2 regions of the Roseateles rivi genome follow, and region 1 is predicted to be linked to the other one. Evidence: predicted binding sites of a transcription regulator. Region 1 holds the regulator's gene; the other holds the start of a gene.

Region 1 (11,674 bases):
CGGCATGGCCCTCCACGGCCACGCCGCCGCGCTGGGTTTGGCGGCGCAGGTCGGGGCAGATGCGCTGCACCTCCTCATCCAGCCAGGGCTCGACGCCTGCGGCGCAGGGCAGAAAGAGGTAGAGCACTTCGCTCGCTTCGGGGTGGGGCACGTTCATCCCCAGATTGTCTCAGCCTCGGCTGGGTTCCAGTGGTAGACCAGGCGCTCAAAGTCCGGCAGCGGCACGGGCCGCGCAAAGCGGTAGCCCTGGAAGGCGTGGCAGCCCATGCGCCCGAGCAGGGCGTGTTGGGCGTCGGTTTCCACGCCCTCGGCGATGACGTCCAGGCCCAGGCTGTTGCCCATCTGGATGACGGCGTGGGCGATGGCGCGGGCATTCGCCTCCGTGAGCAGGTCGCGCACAAAGCTTTGGTCGATTTTGAGCTGCGCCAGCGGCAGGCGCTTGAGGTAGGCCAGCGAGGAGTAGCCGGTGCCGAAGTCGTCCAGCGAGAAGCGCAGGCCCAGCGCACGCAGCTGCTCCATGAGCGCGATGACGGCTTCGACGTCCTCGATGACCGCGCTTTCGGTGATCTCCAGCTTGAGGCTGTGCGCGGGCACGCTGCTGCGCTGCAGCAGGTCGATCAGGTGGTCGGCAAAGCCTTTTTGGCGGAACTGCCGCACGCTGAGGTTGACCGCCAGCGACAGCGGCGCGAGCAAAGGGTCCGTGGCCCAGCGCCCCAGCAGCTCGCAGGTTTGGCGCAGCACCCACTGGCCCAGGGGTTCGATGAGGCCGGTCTGCTCGGCCAGGGGGATGAACACGGCAGGGGAGATCCAGCCGCGCGTGGGGTGGCGCCAGCGCAGCAGCAGCTCGCCGCCGATGAGCTGGCCCGAGCGCCCCACCTGCGCCTGGCAGTGCAGCTCCAGCTCCCCGGCTTGCAGGGCACTGCGCAGGTCCAGCTCCAGGGCGATGCGTTCGGCCATTTCGGCCTGCACGCGCGGGTCGAAGAAGCAAATGCGATTGCGGCCCTGGGATTTGGCCTGGTACATGGCGTGGTCGGCGGCTTTGAGCAAATCCTCAGGGTTGGCCACTGGGCTGCCGCCCCACAGCACGATGCCAATGCTGGGCGTGCTGTGGTGCAAGTAGCCGTCGAGCTGGTAGGGCTGGCCCAGCACGTGCAAGAGCTTTTCAGCGGCCACCTCGGCGGCCACTTCAACACTGCGCGCACCGGGCTCGGTGCTGCTGCCAAGGTCTTGCAACACCACCACGAATTCGTCGCCACCCCAGCGCGCCACGGTGTCATCGGCGCGCAGCACGCGCTGGATGCGCTGGGCCACCTCTTTGAGCATGAGGTCGCCCATGCTGTGGCCCTTGTTGTCGTTCAGAACTTTGAAGTGGTCCAGGTCGATGAACAGCAGCGCACCGCTGCGCGAGTGGCGCCGCGCCGAAACCAGGGCATGCTGCAGCCGGTCCATGAGCAGGCGGCGATTGGGCAGCTCGGTGAGGGCGTCGTAAAAGGCCAGGCGCTCGATTTCGGCTTCGACCTGCTTGCGCTCGGTGATGTCGCGCGTCAGGCCCACAAACAGCGGTTGGCCTTCACGCTCGATTTGCGACAGCCCCAGCGTCATGGGAAAGACCGTGCCATCTTTGCGCAGACCCGAAACATCGCGGTTTTGCCCAATCACACGCGCCACGCCGTGGCTGAAGTAGTTGGCGATGTATTGCTTGTGGTGCTGGCTGTCGGGCAGCGGCATGAGCACATTGACATTGCGCCCCAGCAGCTCTTCCATCGGGTAGCCGAACATGCGGCAAGCGGCGGGGTTGATGGATTCGATCACCCCGCTGGCATCGGTGGTGATCACACCGTCGAGCATGTGGTCCAAGATGGCTTGGGTGTGGCTGGCTTGGTCGCGCAGCTGCTGCTCGGTCTGGCGCGCTTGGGTGATGTCCAGCAGCGTGGCCACGATGCGCAGCGCCCGGCCCTGCCCGTCCCAGGCGGTGGCCCGGCCTTTGGCGTGAATCCACACCACCTGCCCGCTGCTGTGCTGCATGCGGAACTGCTGCGACCAGCCCGAAGCGTCGGTGTGCGCAATTTGCTGCTGCAGCGCCTCGTTCACGCTGAGCTGGTCGCGCTCCTCCACATGTTGCAGCCACTGGCGCAGCGGCACGGCCTCGGGCGTGGGCGGGCAGCCCAGCATGTGCCAGCAGCGCGCGTCGCTGTGCAGCAAATCGGTGGACACATGCCAGTCCCACAGCCCCAGGGCCGCACCGTCCAGCGCCAGCGCGGTGCGCTGGGCGGCCTCGCGTTCGGCCTCGAACTGGCGCTGGCGCATGGCCACCAGCTGCAGGCGCCGCCGCTGCCACAGCCCCAAGCCGGAGAGCGCCATCAAAGTAATGGCCCCGCCCGTGAGCAAGGCCAGCATGACTTGGCGCCGCCAGGGCGCCTCCACATCGGCCACCGAGCGCCCCACGGCCACCACCAGGTGTTTGTTCAGCACAAAGCCCTCGGGCTTGATGGTGCGCACGCCCACCAGACGCTCGTCGTCGCTGAGCACCGACTTCATGTGCTGCAGGCTGCTGAGTTCGCCCTCGCGGACATGCCGGGCCAGGATGGACCCGGCCGTGGCCCGCATGTTTTTGCCCACCCAATCGGGTCGCTCGGGCAGGACGCCAAAGAGCAGGCCGTCCTCATGCGCCATGGCCACCCATTGGTTGGCCGAGGGCTGGGCCATGCCCATGACGAGCTGGAAATACTCCGGCTCCAGCGTCGCCGCCACCACCCCGCTGAAGATGCCGCGATGGTTGAAGGCGGCCCGCGACAGCGTCACCGTGTAGACCCCCATCGCGCTCTCGTAGGGCTCTGAGAGGTAGAGCTGGTTCATGGCCGGCGTGTTCGAGGGCAGGCGAAAGTAGTCGCGCTGGCTCACATCACGGTGAAGCATTTCCGGGAATGAGCTCGCCACCACCACCCCCTGCGGGCTCACCAGTGTCATGCCACGCACCCCGGGAATGGAGCGCGCCAGCGTGCTCAGCAGTTCACTGCCACGCTGCGTGCGGGTGGCCTCGCCCCAGGCGGCGCTTTGCAACATCACGGTCTTGAGCGCGGTGTGTGCCGACACCAGTTGCTGACCCAGCACGTTGTCCAAGGCCTCCACCTGGGCTTGCAGCTTGTCGCTTTCGGTGCGCAACAACACGTCCCGCTCATGGTGCAGCCACAGCGAGGCCACCGCCCAGCACAGCCCCAGCACAGCGCCGGTACCTAGCCAGTGGCGGCGGGTATCCCTTCTGAAACTTTGGGTGGTCAGCTCGGGCATGCAAGAGCACGTGAAAAGGTACAGACGAGGGCAAGCGTCCAAAAGCGCCCGCCATGGTGCGCGGATTCGCCCGCGCGCATTCCGTAAATTTATGGGGGATTTTGAGGCCTACCGGGGGAATAGGCTATTGATTTCTTCCGAGCACTCGAGTAGGAAAATCTCAGCGCCTTAGCGCGCTTTGCGTTGCGCGGCGGGTGCGATGCGCAGCGCCTCTCGGTACTTGGCCACCGTGCGGCGGGCCACTTGGATGCCTTGCTCTTCCAGCATCTGGGCCAGCTGGTTGTCCGACAGCGGCTTGGCCGCGTCCTCCGCCGCCACAAACTGCTTGATGAGCGCACGCACCGCCGTGCTGGAGGCGGAGCCCCCGGTCTCGGTGCTGAGGCCGCTGCCGAAAAAGTACTTCAGCTCGAAAGTGCCCCAGGGCGTGGCCATGTATTTGGCCGTGGTGACGCGCGAGATGGTGGACTCGTGCAACTCCAGCTCGTCGGCGATTTCGCGCAGCACCAGCGGCTTCATGGCCAGCTCGCCGTGGGTGAAGAAGCCGCGCTGGCGCCGCACAATGGCCTGGCTCACGCGCAGGATGGTGTCAAAGCGCTGCTGCACGTTTTTGATGAACCAGCGCGCCTCCTGCAGCTGGCCGCCAAGCGGCGTCTGGCTCAGACCGCGCGCGGCGCGCAGCGCCTCGGCGTAGAGTTGGTTGATGCGCAGGCGCGGCATCACATCGGGGTTGAGCTGCACGTCCAGACCGCGCCCGGTTTTGCGCACGATGACATCGGGCACCACGGCGCTGGCCTCGGTGCGGCCAAAACGCCGCGCCGGGTGTGGCTCCAGCGTGGCGATGAGGGCCGCGGCCTCGCGCAGCGCTTCTTCGTCCGCGCCGGTGAGCAAGGCCAGGCGGCGCCAGTCGCGCCGGCCCAGCAGGCCCAAGTCCTGCTGGCACACGCGCAGCGCCAGCTGCTGCTGCGGGCTGGGGCTTTGGCGCTGCAGCTGCAATTGCAGGCATTGCGCCAGGTCGCGCGCGCCCACGCCGGTGGGGTCCATGCTGTGCAGCAGGGCCAGGGCCAGGCGCAGCGCGTCGTGCACGGCCTCGCGCTCTTCCTCGCTGCTGTCGGGGCTGGCAAAGCTCTCGGCCAACTCTTCCAGCGAGTCTTCCAAAAAGCCGTCTTCGTTGAGAGATTCGATCAGCGCCAGCAAGGCCGCGCGGTCCATGGCGCCCAGCTGCATGCCCGCCATTTGCTCGCGCAAATGGTCTTGCAGCGTGACGACGCCGGCGTCGCGCTCCTGCGCGCCGTCCTCACCCTCGCCACCCAGGCCTTCGCCGCGCAGCGAAGGCAGCTCGCGGATGCCGTCGAAATCGTCGTGCTCGGTGCCGTTTTCCCAGTCGTCACGCTCGGTGCCGCCAAAGTCCTCGGCCTTGAGCTCGCCGTTGGCCTCGCCCTCATGCGCGGCGTCGCCGCCTTCAGCGCTGGGTTCGTGCACGCGCTCAGAGGCCGGAGCGGCGAGGGGGGTGCTGCCTTCGGCGCGCTCGTCGCCCTCGCTGTCGGGCTCCAGCAGCGGGTTGCTGGCCAGCATCTGCTCCACCTCCTGCTGCAGCTCCAGCGTGGAGAGCTGCAGCAGCCGTATGGACTGCTGCAGCTGCGGCGTCAGCGCCAGGTTCTGCGAAAGGCGTACCTGCAGGGTGGGTCTCATGGCGGGCCCTGCAGGCGCTTACATGCGGAAGTTCTCGCCCAGGTACACGCGGCGCACATCGGGGTTGTCGACGATGTCGGCGGGGGCGCCTTCAGCCAGAACGGCCCCTTCGCTGATGATGTAGGCACGGTCGCAAATACCCAATGTCTCTCGCACGTTGTGGTCGGTGATGAGCACGCCAATGCCGCGCTCTCGGAGGAAATGAATGATGCGCTGGATCTCTAAAACAGCTATGGGGTCAACCCCGGCAAAGGGCTCGTCCAGCAGGATGAAACGCGGCTGAGTGGCCAGGGCGCGTGCAATTTCCACACGGCGGCGCTCGCCACCGGAGAGCGCCGGGGCCGGGCTGTCGCGCAGCCGCTCGATGGAGAGCTCGTGCAGCAGGCGGTCGAGTTCGGCGTCCACGCGGGCTTTGGGCCAGGGCTTGCCCTTGTCGTCCACCTGCAGCTCCAGCACCGCGCGCACGTTTTCGGCCACGGTGAGCTTGCGAAAAATCGACGCCTCCTGCGGCAGATAGCTCAGCCCCATGCGCGCGCGCTCATGGATGGGCAGGCGCTGCACGGGTTTGCCGTCGATGTGGATGCTGCCCGCATCGGCCCGCACCAGGCCGACGATCATGTAGAAGCTGGTGGTCTTGCCCGCGCCGTTGGGACCCAGCAGGCCCACCACCTCGCCGCTGCGCAGGTCCACGTGCACGTTCTTGACGACCTTGCGCACGCCATAGCTTTTCTGCAGGCCCTCGGCCTGCAGCCGGCTGCCACCATCCACGCCGGGTGCACTCATGGTGTGCGGCCTGGGTTGATCTGGCGCGCGGGCTGCAGCTGCAAGGCCTCGCTGGCCGCCGCATCCGGTGCCGAGGCCCCACGCGGCATGACCATGCCGCGGATGCGCCCGCCGGGGTTGGGCGCGCTGGCGCCGGGGTTAACGTCCAGCACCTCGGTGCGGGCGTTGAAGCTGATCTGCGCGCCGCTGAAGGCGCTGGTGATCACGCTGCCGCGCCGTGTCTGGATTTCGGCATTGCCGATGAGGCGAACCATGTCGCTGCGCTCGTCGTACTCGATGCGGTCGGCCCGGCCGTGAATGACCTCGCCGGGCTGGTCGCGGTCTTGCTGGAAGGTCACCTGCTGACCCACCGCACCATGCGCCTGCGCCCGCTGGTAGCCCTGCGCATCGGCCTGCAGCGTCAGGCGCTCGGCGCGCAGCAGCATGGAGCCCTTGGTGAGCACCACATTGCCGCTGAGCTCCATGGCTTGGCGCGCGCCTTCGTAGCGGCCCTGCTTGAGGGCTTCGAAAATCAGCGGCTTGTCGCGGTCTTCCTTGGCGGCGTGGGCGGCCGAGCACAGGCTCAGAGCGGCCACGGCCGCCACGAGCGCGCGCCAGGGCAGGGCGGTGAGTGGGTTTACAGCCTGCATGCCATCACTTCCCGCGCACCTGGCGGATCAGGGCGTCCATGGTCTGCAAAGTGCTTTGCGCCAGGACTTGTTCCGACACCCGCTGCTGCTGAATCTGGTGCAGCGACGGCGCCGTGACAAAGCGGCCTTGAATGGCCACCGTGGGCACGCCTTCGATGCGGTAGGCCTCAGACAGGCGCTCGGCCTGCTGGCACTTGGCGGCCACGCCAAAGGAGTTGAAGGCGCTTTGGAACTTCTGCGGGTCCACCCCCAGCGGGCCGAGGAAATCGGCCATGGCCTTGGGCGTGTCCAGCGCCAGGCCTTGCGACTGCAGGCCCGCGAAGATGGCCGGGCGCGCGCGCGCTTCCAGGCCCAGGGCGTCCAGGGCGTAGAACATCTTCTGGTGCTGCTTCACGTTGGCGCGAAAGGCCACGTGCACCTTGCGGAACACCACATCGGCAGGCAGCTTCTTGGCCCAGTCTTCGATATAGGGCTCAAAGATGTAGCAGTGCGGGCAGCCGTACCAGAAGAACTCGAGCACCTCGATTTTTCCGGGCGCGTTGGTGGGCACGGGTGTGGCCAGGCGCTTGAACTGCTGGCCCTCCACGGGCTGGCGCTGCGCCAACACCGGCGCACTCAAACCCAAACCCAGGGCCGAGGCCCCCATCCCAGCTGCAAACTCACGGCGTTTCATGGCTTCTCCTTGTCTTGCTTGATCTCTGGCCCGCGTGCTGCCTCAGGCGCGGCGGCGCAGCTGCTCCAACAAATAATCGGTCACGACCAGCGCACGGCGGCCTGCCTCCTGGCGGCTGGCCGCACCCACACCCGCCATGGCCGGGGAGGTGATGTAGCGCCCGCCCACGCACAGCGTGGGCACGCCGCTGTCAGACAGCGTACGCTGCACCAGCTGGTTGGCCTGCTGCATGCGTGCCTGCAAACCAAACGACTGCCACATGGACTTGAATTTGGCGCCATCCACCCCCTGGCTCACCACAAACTGCGCGATGGCCTCCTCGCTGTCGAGCGCCAGGTGTTGGCGGTGCAGGGCGTCAAAAATGCGCGGGCGCAGCCGCGATTCCTCGCCCATGGCCTCCAGCGTCAGAAACAGCTGCTGGTGCTGGCGGATCTGTGCGCGGCCGCCCACATGGACTTTGCGCAGCACCACACCGGCGTCGAGCTTTTGCGCCCAGTTCACCAAATAGGGCTCAAAGCCGTCGCACACCGGGCAGCCGTACCAGAAGAACTCGGTCACCTCAACAGCCCCACTCGCGGCGGGTTGGGACTGGCGCAGGGTTTTGAAATGCACACCCTCTACAGGCGCGCCCTGAGCTTGGGCCAGCGCCACGCTCCCGAGCAGCAGCGGCGCGGCGGCCACGCCCAGCAGGTCGCGGCGCTTCACCGCTGCACTCCCACCAGCACGGCTTCGATGCCGGCAGATTCGAGCTTGGAGCGGGCGTCATCAGCCTCGGCGCGGCTGTCCAGCGGGCCCACGCGCACGCGGTAGACGGTGCGGCCAGACTGCTCTTTCTCGAACACCTTGGCCACAAAGCCCTGCAGGGCCAGCTTGGCGCGCTGCTGTTCGGCTTCTTCATGCTTGTTGAAGGCCCCGGCTTGCACAAAGAACACCGTGCTCGCAGGTGCTGAAGCGGCAGGCGCTGCCGCCGTGGGCTTGGGCGAGGGCGCGCTGGCGGCTTTGTCCGCCACATGCGTGGGCTTGGCCGCAGGTGCGGCGGGAGCAGCCGGGAGGCTGGGCTGCGCCAGCACGGGGCTGGGGGCCGAGGCCTGAGGTGCGGCCACCGGCGGCTCCACGCTGCCCGTGCTGCCCACCACGCCTGAGGCGACGCGCCCGGGCTTGCTGCCCAGGGCGGCGTTGGGGTCCCAGCTGCGGTTGCGCTCGGCCTCCTGGCTGTCTTGCTCGGCGGTGCGCTGGGGCAGTTTGTCCACCAGCGGCACCGGCGTTTTGGTGATGAAGAGCGCCACCCCCAAGGCCAAACCCAGGCCCACCAGCAGGCCGACGATGAGGCCCAGGGCAAAGCCGCCGCGTTCGCTGTGGCCAGCTTGGCCGCGTGGGCGTTGGGCGGATGGCTGCTTGTTGCCGCTCATGGACGGGTCCCTCTCTCGCTTGGGTGTGGTGTTTGTGGTGGTGTCAGGCGGCGCTGGCCTCACGCTCCATGGCGTCAGGGGCCGAGACCCCCAACACCGCCAGCGCGTTGCGCAGCACCTGGCGCGTGGCTGCCAGCAGCGCCATGCGCGCACGGGTCAAGCCCGCTTCCTGGCCCAAAAAGCGCTCCGCGGCATAGTAGCTGTGGAAGGCCCCGGCCAAGTCGCGCAGGTAAAACGCCACATCGTGCGGCGCCAAATCCTGGGCGGCGCTGCTGAGCATGCGCGGGTAGTCGGCGAGCTTGAGCATGAGCGCTGCTTCGGTGGGTGCGGTGAGCTGGCTCAGATCGGCCTCGCTCAGGCTGGCCTCCTCGCCGCCCTGGCTGACCCAGTGGCGCAGCACCGAGCAGATGCGCGCATGCGCGTACTGCACGTAAAACACCGGGTTCTCGTCGTTTTGCTGCAGGGCCAAGTCGACATCGAAGGTGAACTCGGTGTCGGCCTTGCGGCTGATGAGGAAGAAACGCACGGCGTCGCGGCTGGTCCAGTCGACGAGGTCGCGCAGCGTCACGTAAGAGCCCGCTCGCTTGCTGATCTTGACCTCCTGGCCGCCCTTCATGACCGTGACCATCTTGTGCAGCACATAGTCCGGGAAGCCCTGGGGGATGCCCACGTCCGCCGCCTGCAGGCCGCCGCGCACGCGCGCGATGGTGCCGTGGTGGTCGGTGCCCTGGATGTTGATGCACTTGGTGTAGCCGCGCTGGAATTTGTTGATGTGGTAGGCCACATCGGGCACAAAGTAGGTGTAGCCGCCCTCGGACTTGCGCATCACGCGGTCCTTGTCGTCACCGTAGTCGGTGGTGCGCAGCCACAGCGCGCCGCCTTCCTCAAAGGTCTTGCCCTGGTCGATGAGGCGCTGCACGGTGCGCTCCACGTCGCCACCGCTGTAGAGGCTGGTCTCCAGGAAGTAGTGGTCGAACTTCAGGCCAAAGGCTTGCAGGTCCAAGTCCTGCTCGCGGCGCAGGTAGGCCACGGCGAACTGGCGGATGCCGTCGAGGTCGTTCACATCGCCGCTGGCGGTGTAGCTGCGGTCGTCGGCCTGCACGGTTTCGCGGCGCACGAAGGCGTCGGCGATGTCCTGGATGTAGTCGCCGTTGTAAGCCGCCTCGGGCCAGCCTGCCATGCCGGGCTTGAGGCCCTGCAGGCGCTTGTGCGTGGAGTCGGCCAAAGTGGCGATTTGCACACCGGCGTCGTTGTAATAGAACTCGCGCAGCACCTTCCAGCCCTGGGTGGCGAAGAGGTTGCACAGCGCGTCGCCCAACGCCGCCTGGCGGGCGTGGCCCACGTGCAGCGGGCCGGTGGGGTTGGCCGAGACAAATTCCACCAAGGCTGAGCGGCCGCAGGCGGCTTGCTGACCGAAACGCGCGGCGTCTTGCAGCACTTCGGCCACCACGGCTTGTTTGGCGGCGTCTTTCAAGCGGATGTTCACAAAGCCCGGGCCGGCAATCTCCAGCGCCTGCACCCATTGCTGCACAGCGCTTTGCGCCTGCAACGCAGCCACCAGGGCCTGGGCCACTTCACGTGGGTTTTTGCGCAGCGCCTTGGCCAGGGGCATGGCCGCGGTGCAAGCCAAATCGCCATGGCTGGCTTGTTTGGGCGTTTCGAAATTGGCTGCCGGGGCGGCGGCCAAGGTACCGGCAGCCACAGCCTCTTGGCTGAGGGACTGGAGCACGTGGTCCAGCGCGGCGAGCAAATCCTGCTTAGCTTTGATCATGATGTTGCCGATTCTACGGACTGGGGGGCACAGCCAGGTGCAGGCCGCCCGCCGTCCCCCCTGAAACCAGCCCCCTGATATTGCAAGCGCTGCGCCTCGCCGGTCCATGGACGAATTCATGCCCACCCAACCCTATGAACGCGACGACAGCCCCACCGCGCCGGGCTTGCCTGCGCGCGTGGGGCGCTACCGCCTGGTGCGCCGCCTGGGGGAGGGGGCCACCAGCGAGGTTTTTCTGGCGCGTGATGAATTCCGCCAAATCGACGTGGCCGTGAAGCGGCTGCGCGATTGGAACGCGCTCTCGGCCGCCGAACAGGGCCTGGTGCGGCGCTTTTTTGCCTCGGAAGCGGCGCTCTCCGGACGCTTCAAACACCCCAATGTGGTGCAAATTCTTGACGCCATTGACGACGAAGACGCGCCCTATCTGGTGATGGAGTACGTGCCGGGGGTGACGCTGCGGCGCTTTTGCCGCCCCGACCAGCTCCTGCCGCTGGAGCAAATCGTGGAATTGGGCTTCAAGTGCGCCATGGCCCTGTCCTATGTGGCGGGGCAAGGGGTGATCCACCGCGACATCAAGCCCGCCAACCTGCTGGGCGTGATGGATGCCCAGGGGCGGCTGGTGGATGTGAAGGTCACCGACTTTGGCAGCGCCTTGCACCTGCACGCCGAGACCACCCAGGTGCAGCGCGTGGGCTCGCTGAGCTATATGCCGCCCGAGCAAATCGACGGCGGCAGCCTCGACACGCGCGCTGACATGTACGCGTTGGCCGCCGTGCTCTACCACCTGGTGGCCGGGCGCCCGCCCTTTGAGGCCGAGCACCAGGCCGCCTTGCTGCACCAGATCTACCACCGCGCGCCGCCACCGCTGGTGGGCGCACGCGCCGACGTCAGCCCGGCGCTGCAGAGCGTCATCTTCCGCGCCCTGGCCAAGCACCCCGCCGACCGCTACCCCGACTGGGAAGCCTTCGCCCAAGCCCTGTCGGCCTTGGTGACACAGCAGCAAGTGCCGCTGGCCCCCTTGCAAGAGGTGCGCGACTCGGAACGCTTCACGCTGCTGCGCTCGCTGGAGTTTTTTGCCGACTTTGGCGACATCGCCCTGTGGGAGGTGGTGCACCGCGCCCGCTGGCAGCGCTTCCCGGCCGGGCATTGCCTCTACCGCACGGGGCAGACGGGCAACAGCTTTCACATCATCGCTCTGGGCGGGGTGGAGGTCTGGCGCGACGGCCAATGCGTGGCCCGGCTCGCCGCAGGCACCTCGGTGGGCGAAATGGCCTACCTCGCCCCCAACCCCGAGCTGCGCCTGCACAGCACGGATGTGCGCATCACCGAGCAGACCACCACGCTGTCATTCACGCCAGACACCCTGGCCCAGCTCAGCCCGGAATGCCGCCACGCCTTTGACCGCGCGTTCATCCAGGTGCTGGTGCGCCGC
Region 2 (11,674 bases), on a different contig from region 1:
GGGTCGGTGTCGGCACAGGAGTCCTTGCGGCGCATCATGCGCAACACGCGCACCGACGATGTGCTGGGCCGAGACCATGCCGCTGTGGTGGGCCGCTCGATTGATGCCGAAGCTCTGATCAACGGCGCGCTGCCCTCGGCCACCAGCAGCCCCTTTGGCACGCCAGGCTTGTCGCAATGGGCCCCCGAGCCTTTGCTGATGTACGACGACCCACTCAGTGGCAGCAAGGCCATCAACCCCTTGGCCCAGCAGCTGCAGGTGGTGGCGCGCATGATCGCGGCGCGCAGCGCCTTGGGGCTCAAGCGCCAGGTGTTCTTTGTCAGCATGAGCGGCTTTGACACGCACGACCAGCAAAACCGCCAGCACGCCAAGCTCATGGCCCGCCTGGCCCACGGCATGCAGTACTTTGGCGATGTCGTGCAAGCCATGGGGATGGCCGATCAGGTCACCACCTTCACGGCCTCGGACTTCGGCCGCACCTTCACCAGCAATGGCGATGGCACCGATCACGGCTGGGGCGGCCACCACTTTGTGATGGGCGGCGCGGTGCGCGGCGGCGACATCTACGGCGAGTTCCCACAGCTGGGTGTGAAGAACAGCAATAACAACGATTTCGACAGCAGCCCCCACCAACTGCGCAACGGCGCCTTGCTGCCCAGCACCTCGGTGGACCAGTTCGGTGCCACGCTGGGCTCGTGGATGGGGGTCAGCGAGACCACCATGCTCGACGTATTCCCGAATTTGGGGCAGTTCGACAGCAACCGCCGCACCTTGGGCTTCATGGCTTGAGCGACCCGGCCGATAGAGCCTACAGCCGCACCGCCAGGCACTGCGCCTGGCGGTGGCGCAAGGGCCAGGCCTGTGCCATCCAAGGCAAGTGAGGGGCCACCGGCGAAGGCGTCGTGGTTGAAGGCTTCGACAGGTCGGCGGACAGTGCCTGTCGGGGTAGGAGGACTGTGGTGAGACAAACAGCAATCAACGCGCGCCTGCCTGGCTGGCTGGCGCTGTGCTTGGCGGGTCTATTGAGCGCTTGCGGCGGCGGCGGCGGTGGGGGCAGTCCGGCCGCCACTGCAGCGCCGCAGGCGCCTGTGCCCACGCCTGCACCCCCAGCGGCGTCGGCGCCGGTACTGGTGGACGACGGCAGCAGCGCCAAACCCGCCACGCGCGAGCAGGCCTACCGCTTCCTCATGCAAGCCAGCTTCGGGCCCACACCGGCCGATATCGATCGCGTCATGGCGCTGGGCTATGCGGCCTGGATCGACGAGCAATGGGCCGCACCGCAAAGCTCCCACGTGGCGAATTGGGACGCGGCCGATGCCCAGCTCAAACAGCAAAACAGCCAGGAGCACGGCGGCGTGCTGGACGTGGTGGGCAGCTTCTACAAAGTGGCCGTGACCGGCCCCGACCAGCTGCGCCAGCGCGTGGCCTATGGGCTGTCGCAAATCTTTGTGGTCTCCACCGCCAACGACAGCGTGTCCTTCGAGTCGCGCAATGCCGCGGCTTATCTGGACCTGCTGGCCACCCATGCCGGGGGCAGCTACCGCGCGCTGCTCGAAGGCGTGGCGCTGTCGCCTGCCATGGGCATGTACCTCTCGCACATCCGCAATCAAAAAGAAGACTATGCATTGGGCCGCAGCCCCGATGAAAACTTCGCACGCGAGGTGATGCAGCTCTTCACCATCGGCATGGTCCAGCTGCAGAGCGACGGCACACCGCTGCTGGTGAATCAGCAAACACAGCCCACGTTTACAGCGCAAGACATCACCGATCTGGCCAAGGTCTTCACCGGCTGGAGCTGGAGTGCGCCCCAGACCACAGAAGGCTGGTTCTGGGGCTGGTGCCCCGAGTTCTGCATGGCCGGGCGCGAAACGCAGCCCATGCAGGCATATGCGCAATACCACTCCACCAGCGAGAAGCGCTTTCTGGGCGTCACCATCGAGGCCCAGACCAGCCCCAACCCGCTGCGCAGCCTGAGCGTGGCGCTGGATACCCTGGCGGCCCACCCCAATGTGGCGCCCTTTCTGGCGCGCCAGCTCATCCAGCGCATGGTCAAAAGCCACCCCAGCCCAGCCTATGTGGGGCGTGTGGCACAGGCCTTGGGGCCGCAGGGCGATTTGAAGTCCATGGTCAAGGCCGTGCTGCTGGACCCCGAGGCGCGCGACATGCGCCAGGCCGCGCTGCCCGAAAGCGGCAAGCTGCAAGAGCCCGTGCTGCGCATGGCGCATGCGCTGCGCACCCTGGGTGCCAGCAGCGACAGCGGGCAGTGGCTGGTGGGCCTGACCGACGACCCCTCGCAAGAGCTGGGGCAAACGCCGCTGCGCGCCCCGGCGGTGTTCAATTTCTACCGCCCGGGCTTTGTGGCGCCGGGCACGCTCACGGGCCAGCGCGGGCTGACCATGCCGGAGTTTGAGCTCGTCAACGAGACCTCGGTGGCGGGCTATGCGCAATACATGCTGGACGGCGTGGCCAACGGCTTTGGCATGTATGGCCGGCTGTGGAAGGCGCCGCGGCGCGACATCCAGCTGCCGCTGGAGGCCGATCTGCCCTGGGCCGACCAGCCCGATGCGCTGGTGGAGCGCATCACTGCGCGGCTGCTGGGCGGGCGCGTCAATGCCGCCTTGCGTCAGGAGTTGCAGGACGCCGTGGCCACGGTGGCGGTGGAGCCGCTCAAAGCCGATGGCAGCAACCGCAGTGCGGTGCAGCAGCAGCAACTCAACCGCGTGCGCTTGGCCATCTTCCTGACCCTGGCTTCCCCGGAGTACGCGGTGCTCAAGTGAGCGCGCAGCGGCTTAGCGCCGCGCGGGCAGGGCACGGCGCAGCTGGATGGCCTCGCTCACATGGGCCGATTCAATCTCCACGCAGCCGCTGAGGTCGGCAATGGTGCGCGCCACGCGCAGCACGCGGTGGTAGCTGCGCGCTGACCAGGCCAGGCGCTGTGCGGCCTTTTGCAGCAGGGCGCTGGCCGCCTCGCCCAAGGGGGCGTGCTGGTCCAGCTGTGCGGCGCCCAACAGCGCGTTGACGCAACCCTGGCGTGCCAGGGCGCGTTCGCGCGCGGCCACCACGCGTTGCGCCACGGTGTGGCTGGGCTCGCCATCGGGCAGCTCGGCCAGGGTGTGGGGCGGCAGCACGGGCACCTCGATGGTCATGTCAATGCGGTCCAGGAAGGGGCCCGAGAGCCGGCCCTGGTAGCGCGCCACCTGATCGGCGCTGCAGCGGCAGTCCTGCAGCGGGTTGCCCAGCTGCCCGCAGGGGCAGGGGTTCATGGCGGCGATGAGCTGAAAGCGCGCTGGGAATTCGGCCTGGCGCGCGGCGCGCGAAATCAAAATGCGCCCGGTCTCCAGCGGCTCGCGCAGGGCTTCGAGGGCGCTGCGGTGGAACTCGGGCAGCTCGTCCAAGAACAAAATGCCGTGCTGAGACAGCGAAATCTCGCCCGGGCGCGGCGGCGAGCCTCCGCCCACCAGCGCCACGGCCGACGCGCTGTGGTGTGGCGCGCGAAACGGCCGCTGGCCCCAGCGCGCGGGGTGGAACTGCCCGGCCAAACCCAGCAGGGCTGCGGACTCCAGCGCCTCGCTGGCTGGCAGCGCGGGCAGCAGCCCGGGCAGACGCTGCGCCAGCATGGATTTGCCCGTACCCGGTGGGCCCACCATCAGCAGGCTCAGACCGCCCGCGGCGGCAATCTCCAGCGCGCGCTTGGGCGCGGCATGGCCTTTGATGTCGCGCAGGTCGGGCAGCCAGGGCTCGGGCTGGGGTTCGGGCGCAGTGCACAGGGGCAGGGCCTCGCTGCTGTGGGGCTGCAGCACGGCCACCAAGTCCAGCAGGTGGCGTGCCTCGCGCACCTTGAGGCCCGGCACCAGGGCGGCCTCGGCGGCACTACCCGGGGGCAGGATGAGTTCGCGGCCCGTGTCGCGCAGCGCCAGGGCCATGGCCAGGGCGCCGCGCACGGGGCGCAGCTCGCCAGACAGCGCCAGCTCCCCCGCGCACTCAAAGCGCGCGAGCTGCTCGGCGTCAATCTGCCCGCTGGCGGCCAGCAGGCCCAGGGCCACGGGCAGGTCAAAGCGAGCGCCTTCTTTGGGCAGGTCGGCGGGGCTGAGGTTGACGGTGATGCGCTTGTTGTGCGGGAACACCAGGGCGCTGGAGAGCAGAGCGGCGCGCACGCGCTCGCGCGACTCTTTCACCTCGGTGTCGGGCAGGCCCACCAAGGTGAAGCTGGGCAGACCGTTGCTGAGGTGGACTTCCACGCCCACGGCGACGGCGTGCAGACCATCGAGTGCGCGGCTGTTGACCAGGGCCAATGACATGGCGGCTCCTCTCCCTTGGGCATGGCCGCTGATTCTGCCCAGCAAGGCCTGGGGCGAAGCGGGCCTGTCTTGGCCCTGCACCGCACAGGCTGAGGAAGATGTTGCGGTGCGGATTCAGCAAAGCGCTGAACTGCCCGGCATTTGCCGCGCAAACCGCAAAAGAGCGCGCGAAGTGGGCATTCGTACCAACACGAGAGCAGCGCGCCGACGCACATTCGGCGCCGGAGTGCTGGCACGCGACCTGTGCAGAGATGTGCGGCACGACCTCCTCGTCCTCTTGCACTGAATAGGAGTTCGCGCATGAATTCAATCAAGAAGCATTGGCCTATGGCGCTGGGTTACGCGGCTGTTGCTGCCACGGCGGTGTTGGCCGTCAAGCCCGCCGAGGCGGCCGAAGACTACAGCCTGAGCGCCAACGCTGGTGTGGTCAGCGACTACCGCTATCGCGGCATTTCTCAAACACGGCTCAAGCCCGCCGTGCAGGCCGGGGTGGACTTTGCTCACGCCAGCGGCACCTATGTGGGCGTGTGGGCGTCAAGCATCAAGTGGACCCGAGACATCCCCGAGGGCGGCGGCAAGGCCGAGATCGACATCTATGCCGGTTACAAGCACAAGATGGACAACGGCATGACGCTGGACCTGGGCGGCCTGTACTACTGGTACCCCTCCAGCCATTTGGTGCACAACACCGACTATGTCGATGCGGACACGTTCGAGCTCTACACCGCGCTGAGCTGGGGGCCGCTGACGCTGAAGTACTCGCATGCACTCACGCCCTTGTTTGGCCTGACGTATTCGCCGCTGCTCAAGGAAGGCAAGGGCACGCGCAACAGCGGCTATTGGGATGTGTCGGGCAATTTCGAGCTGCCTTATGGGCTGATACTCACGCCCCACATCGGCCACCAGCGCGTGGCCGGCACGCTCAACCCACAGGCCAGCTACACCGACTACTCGCTGACCCTGTCCAAAACCTACAAGGGCTTCACTCCCAGCCTGACGCTGGTGGGCACCAATGCCGACCAGAGCTACTACGTGCCGGGCACGCTGGCGCGCAGCACCCAGTTTTTGGGCAAGCGCGGCGTGGTTGCTGGCTTGAAGTACACGTATTGAGGCGCGGGGTGGGCGCGGTACAGCCCCGCCACACCCCCCAAGCCCAGGCTCACCAACTTGGTGCCAAGCCTGGGCCATGCGCACTGAAACGGTGCATCCGGGGTGGGCGCGTGATGCGCCGCACCCCCCTGTGCCCTGACATGGGCCTTGGCACAGAAACTGCAAGCGTTCCTCGCAGGCCATAAATTTTCAGAGCGCGCCAGGCCCAGAGGCCTGTGTGCAGCACTCTGAGTCAACCTGCCACACGAGAGGGACGTCATGAAGTTGATCAGCGCGGTCATCAAACCCTTCAAGCTCGACGAGGTGCGCGAAGCCCTCAATGCCATCGGCATCCAGGGCTTGACCGTCACCGAGGTCAAAGGCTTTGGCCGGCAAAAAGGCCACACCGAGCTCTACCGCGGCGCCGAGTACGTGGTGGACTTCTTGCCCAAGGTCAAGGTCGAGGCTGCGGTGCCAGCGGCTGTGGTGGACCAAGTCATCGAAGCCATAGAAAAGGCTGCACGCACCGGCAAGATTGGTGACGGGAAGATCTTCGTGACGGAGCTGGAGCAGGTCCTGCGCATTCGTACCGGCGAGACTGGTCCAGACGCTTTGTAACTCAAGGCACGGAGGCTCCATGATCAAACGCTGTTTGACCGCGCTGGCGCTGGTGGCGCTGACTTTTTCGCTGACGCCCGAGGTCTGGGCTCAGGCTGCTGAGCTGCCAGCAGCGGCCTCCGCCCCGCACTTCGACAAGGGCGACACCGGCTGGCTCATGCTCTCGACTTTGCTGGTGGTGCTCATGGCCGTGCCGGGTCTGGCGCTGTTCTACGGTGGCCTGGTGCGCAGCAAAAACATGCTGTCGGTGCTGATGCAAGTCACCGTCACCTTCTCGCTGGCGGTGGTGCTGTGGGTGCTGTATGGCTACAGCCTGGCCTTCACCCAGGGCAATGCGCTGATTGGCGGCACCGAGCGCTTGCTCATGCGCGGGCTGTGGGACCCCGTCAGCGGCGTGTTCTCGCCCGCGGCCACCTTCAGCAAAGGCGTGGTCGTGCCTGAGATCGCTTTTGCCGCCTTCCAGGCCACCTTTGCCGGCATCACCTGCTGCTTGATCGTGGGCGCGTTTGCCGAGCGCATCCGCTTCGCCGCTGTGCTGCTGTTCATGGTGCTGTGGTTCACCTTCAGCTATCTGCCCATTGCCCATATGGTGTGGTTCTGGGCCGGGCCTGACGCCTACACCCATGCCGACGTGGTGCCCGCGCTGCAGGCGCAGGCTGGCTTGATCTGGCAATGGGGGGCGCTGGACTTTGCGGGTGGCACGGTGGTGCACATCAATGCCGCCGTGGCGGGCTTGGTGGGGGCGGCCATGGTGGGGCCGCGCCTGGGCTGGCGGCGCGAGGCCTTCACCCCGCACAGCCTGACGCTGACCATGGTGGGCGCGGCGCTGCTGTGGGTGGGTTGGTTTGGCTTTAACGCGGGCTCGGCGCTGGAAGCCAATGGTGTGGCCGCGCTGTCCTTCATGAACACGCTGGTGGCTGCTGCGGCTGCGGTCTTGTCTTGGAGCTTGGGCGAGGCCCTGCTCAAGGGCAAGGCCTCCATGCTGGGCGCGGCCTCGGGCGCGGTGGCGGGCTTGGTGGCCATCACCCCGGCGGCGGGCAATGTCGGCCTGGGTGGCGCCCTGGTGATCGGGCTGGTGGCTGGGCCTGCTTGCCTGTGGGGCGTGAGTGGCCTCAAGCGCGTGCTGGGCGTGGACGATGCGCTCGATGTGTTTGGCGTGCACGGCGTGGGCGGCATTGTTGGTGCCTTGCTCACCGGCGTGTTCAACAGCCCGGCCCTGGGTGGGCCCAGCATGGTGGGCGATTGGGTCACGCTCAGCATGGTCCCCGCGCAGGACTACAGCATCGCCGCACAGGTCTGGGTGCAGGCCAAAGCGGTGGGCGTGACGGTGCTGTGGTCCGCCGCGGTGTCTTACGCCGCTTTCAAGCTGGTGCAAGTCACCATCGGGCTGCGGGTGTGTGAGGAAGACGAGCGCCAGGGCCTGGACATCACGGCGCACGGCGAAACGGCGTATCACAAGTAGTCTGGCGCCCGTGGGGGCCCACCTAAAATCGGGCTCCCCACAGCTTTCAAGAGCGCGCCATGGTCCCCCACCTCACCACTGCACTGAGTGGCCCGATCAACGAGCTGGAACAGCGCGTTCTGGAGTCCATGCCCGCCATCGAGCGCTGGTTTCGCCTCGAGTGGATGGAGCACACGCCCACCTTCTACGCCTCGGTGGACTTGCGCAACGCGGGCTACAAGCTCGCGCCGGTGGACACCAATTTGTTCCCGGCGGGCTTCAACCACCTCAGCGAAGAGGTCTTGCCCCTGGCCGTGCAAGCGGCCATGGCCGCCATCGAGAAAATCTGCCCCGAGGCCAAAAACCTGCTGCTGGTGGTGCAGCGCCGCCAGCCCGATAGCTTCTACCTCAGCCATTTGCTGACCCTGGTGCGCATCTTCACCATGGCCGGCCTGAACGTGCGCCTGGGCACCCTGGATGAAACCGTGCAAGAGGCGCAAACCCTGCGCCTGGCCGATGGCCGCAGCCTGCAGATCGAGCCGGTGCTGCGCCAGCGCTCGCGCATCGGGCTCAAAGATTTTGACCCCTGCACCATCTTGCTCAATGACGACTTGAGCGCGGGCATTCCCGACCGGCTGCGCGCCTTGCACGAGCAATACCTGCTGCCACCGCTGCACGCGGGCTGGCCGCTGCGGCGCAAGCGCCATCACCAGCAGGCCTACGAAGAGGTGTGCAAACGCTTTGCCAAGCTGCTGGGCATGGACCCCTGGCTGCTGGTGCCCGCCACCGTGGCGCAGCAGCAAGTCGACTTGAACCAAGCCCAGCATGTGCAGGCCTTGCAGGCGCAGGTGGACGTGGTGCTGTCGCGCACGCGGCGCAAGTTCAAGGACTACGGCATTCAAGAAAACGCTTTTGTCGCCATCAAGCCCGATGCGGCTTCGTGCAGCGACTGCGTGCTGATGGTGCGTGACGCCAAAGACCTGCCCGAGATCTTGGCGCGCCACGGCGCCAGCACGCGCTTGCCCCAGGGCCCTTGCGACCTCATCGTGCAAGAGGGCATCCCGAGCTACGAGCGCATTCACGACACCGTGGCTGAGCCTGTGGTCTGCCTGATGGACCGCTTTGTGGTGGGCGGCTACTACCGCGTGCACGCTGGGCGCCAGGAAAACGAAGCCCTGAACGTGCCGGGTGCGCGCTACGTGCCGCTGGCCTTTGCGCAAGGGGCGCAGCTGCCGCGCCCGGGCGAGACGCCGGGGGTGAGCGCGCCCAATCGCTTCTACATGTACGGCGTGGTGGCGCGCCTGGCCATGCTCGCTGCCAGCTATGAGCTCGAAGCCACCGACCCCGAGGCCGAGGAGCTTTAAACCTGCGCGGTGTTGAGTGGTGGTGCGGTGTTGAGCGCCGCCTCGCACATCAGCGCTTTGAAGCGCGTCACCAGCTCCGACTGCGGCTCTGGCAGATGCCACATCATGAGGTCGGAGAGCGGAATCTCCACGGCCAGAGGCAGGATCTTCACCAGCTCGCGCTGCGCCGCCATGCGCGCCACGGGCTCGGGCAAGATGGCCAGCAAGGGCAGGCGTCTCAGCATGGACAGCGCCAGCATGGTGTCGCCCGTTTCGATGAGCTGATTGGGCAGGGGCAGCCCCATGCGCTGCCACAGCGTGTCGCGCAGCGCGCGTGAGCGCGTGCCCGGCAGATGCCACACCCAGCCCTGCTCGTTGAGCTGCGCCCACGTCACCTGTCGCTCACGTGCCAGGGGGTGTAGCTGGCTGATGACCAGCACTTCGCGCGTCGAGCCCAGCGAGGTGTGCGCCAAGTCAGGCACCATGTCGTGGTCCGGCGTGCGCGCCACCACCAAGTCCAGCCGCCCGGCACGCAGTTCGGCAAACAAATCGCTCACCGCATGGGTGCGCACGCTGAGCGTGACTTGGGGGAAGTCGCGCTTCATGGCGGCCATGGCGTCGGGCAGCACTTGTGCCAGCGCAGCATTGGTGGCCCCAATCAACAGCGCCCCGGAGGCCCCCCGCGCAATCGAGGCCGCATCCTCGGCACCGCGGCGCAGGTCGGATTCGAGTTTTCGCCCCAGCGCCAGCAGCCGTTCGCACAGCGGCGTGGCACGAAACCCACGCCCGCGGCGTGCAAACAGGGTAATTCCTAGCTCTTGCTCCAGTTCCGCCAGCGCCTTGCTGACGGCGGGCTGCGTCACGTGCAGCAGCTCTGCCGCAGCGCTCACGCTGCCCCCTGTGTCCAGTGCTAACAACACCCTCAGGTGCCGCAGGCTCATGCGTCTTGTGACGAAGTTCTCGACTTGTTCCGGGGAGGGGCTGTTGTGCATCAGGGATAGGACTTATTGGGCGCGGAATAACCGCGCGAAAACTCTAGCAAAACATTGCCTCATGCAAGGTCAACACATTGAAACGTAGGGTCTGGACTTTGCGAATAATGCGCAGCTTTTGAAGTTTTGGGGAACTCCATGAAACACCGTCTTCATCTTGTGGCCTTGGCCACCATTGTCGTGTCCATGCAAGCGCAGGCCCAGTCCGCACCTGTGGGAGAGCCCCAGAAGCTCGAAAAGGTCCAGGTCACGGGCTCGCTCATCAAGCGCGTTGATCGTGAAACGCCCTCGGTGGTGCAGCGCATCACGTCCGAAGACATCAAGCTCAGCGGCTACGCCAGTGTGACGGAGATGCTGCGCTCGGTCAGTGCCGTGGACAGTTCCTCCGTGGGCGATGGAACGGGTACGGGTTTTGTTTCGGGCCTGTCCACCATCTCGCTGCGCGGCATGGGCTCGCAAGGCACGCTGACCCTGATCAATGGCCGCCGCATCGCGCCGGCTGCTGCGGTGGACATCAACTTCGGTCGGGGCAACCTGATCAACGTCAACACCATCCCTAAGGCTGCCATCGCCAGCATCGAAATCCTGAAGGACGGCGCCTCCTCACTCTATGGTTCTGACGCCGTGGCCGGGGTGGTGAACTATGTGCTGAAGAAGGAATACAACGGCGTTGAAGGCAGCGTGGAGTACGGCGCGGCCCCCGATGGCGTGGGCCAGAACAAGCAAGCCAGCATGAGCTTTGGCTTTGGCAATCTGGATACGCAGCGCTTCAACATCTTTGGTGGCTTTGAGGTGTCGCGCCGTGACCCGGTGATGCTCAACGAGCTCAAGGATCGCGGCAACTTGGAACTGATGAACCGCTACCTGATTGCCGGCAACGGTTCCCCGCGCTTCTCCGCAGACTCGGTGGCTTCGCCCTGGGGTAACTACTACAAGCTGCCCACCAGCCTGTCGGGCAGCACGACCATTGACGGCGTCAAGGTCAATAACAACAGCACCGTGGGTGTGAACTATCTGGGAACCCTGCCCGGCTGCCCGGACGACCTGCGTGTTGGCGCTGGCGTGCCCAAGCGGCCCGAATGGTTCTCGGCCACCACGGGCAGCCAGCCCGTGGGCATGTGCCGTTTCAACAGCGATGAAGCGGCTCAGGCCATTTCCAAACAAGACAAGTTCGGCGGCAGCCTGCGCGGCACCTACCAGGTCAACGACGACTGGCAGGTTTTCGCCGACCTGATGGTGGCCCGCACCCGCACGACTGAAACGTTTGCACCCCAAGCTTTGACCACCACGCTGGGCACGGCCAGCAACCCCAATGTGGTGACTTGGCCCAAGCTCGATGGCACGATGGTGCGCTACCCCACCATCGTGCTGCCCGTGGGGCACCCCGACAACCCCACCAATGGCAAGGCCAATTCGCAGCCGGTGCAGCTGATCTACCGCTTTGCCGACATCGACCGCCAGGACATCGCCACTTATGACGCGGCGCGCTTCAGTGCCGGCTTTGTGGGTGTGGCTGCGGGCTGGGACTTGGACAGTGCCTTTATCTACTCGCGCCAGAACTCTGAACGCGTTCGCCAGAACCAGCTGCGCGCCTCGCTGCTGAAAGACGCCATCAAGAACCAGACCTACCGCTTTGGTCAGGTCAACGACGCGGCGGCCATCGCCACCGTGGCTTCTGACGCCATCGTGGAAGGCAATGCCAGCATCATGTCGGCGGACCTGCGCGCCAGCCGCCCTTGGTTTGACCTGCCCGGCGGCAAGGCTGGCGTGGCTGTGGGGGCGGAGTTCCGCCGCGAAACCCTGGAAGCCGCACCCAACGAGGCTTACCAGTCCGGCGACTTTGTGGGTTTGGTGGCCAACGGCACGTCCGGCGCACGCAACTCCACAGCCTTG

Evidence for each region. The regulator sigma-54, encoded in region 1, starts transcription at its own class of promoters, with help from an activator protein. The targets are predictions, from matches to a motif close to TGGCANGNAANCTGCTTT.
Region 2: a site for sigma-54 is predicted at 5,557-5,574, ahead of ACG0Z6_RS00275 (P-II family nitrogen regulator). Genes of this name have one in related genera too.

The regions. Positions count from the first base shown of each region.
Region 1 covers NZ_JBIGHZ010000002.1:341,062-352,735, forward strand. Annotated here, with positions in the region: gene ACG0Z6_RS05575 (THUMP domain-containing class I SAM-dependent RNA methyltransferase) at 1-157, opposite strand, end outside; gene ACG0Z6_RS05580 (bifunctional diguanylate cyclase/phosphodiesterase) at 154-3,288, opposite strand; gene ACG0Z6_RS05585 (RNA polymerase factor sigma-54) at 3,457-4,977, opposite strand; gene lptB (LPS export ABC transporter ATP-binding protein) at 4,996-5,760, opposite strand; gene lptA (lipopolysaccharide transport periplasmic protein LptA) at 5,757-6,389, opposite strand; gene ACG0Z6_RS05600 (thiol:disulfide interchange protein DsbA/DsbL) at 6,394-7,062, opposite strand; gene ACG0Z6_RS05605 (thiol:disulfide interchange protein DsbA/DsbL) at 7,105-7,767, opposite strand; gene ACG0Z6_RS05610 (SPOR domain-containing protein) at 7,764-8,471, opposite strand; gene argS (arginine--tRNA ligase) at 8,515-10,242, opposite strand; gene ACG0Z6_RS05620 (serine/threonine-protein kinase) at 10,361-11,674, shown strand, end outside.
Region 2 covers NZ_JBIGHZ010000001.1:64,733-76,406, forward strand. Annotated here, with positions in the region: gene ACG0Z6_RS00255 (DUF1501 domain-containing protein) at 1-789, shown strand, start outside; gene ACG0Z6_RS00260 (DUF1800 domain-containing protein) at 960-2,777, shown strand; gene ACG0Z6_RS00265 (YifB family Mg chelatase-like AAA ATPase) at 2,790-4,298, opposite strand; gene ACG0Z6_RS00270 (TorF family putative porin) at 4,599-5,408, shown strand; gene ACG0Z6_RS00275 (P-II family nitrogen regulator) at 5,667-6,005, shown strand; gene amt (ammonium transporter) at 6,025-7,467, shown strand; gene gshA (glutamate--cysteine ligase) at 7,527-8,810, shown strand; gene ACG0Z6_RS00290 (LysR family transcriptional regulator) at 8,807-9,781, opposite strand; gene ACG0Z6_RS00295 (TonB-dependent receptor plug domain-containing protein) at 9,920-11,674, shown strand, end outside.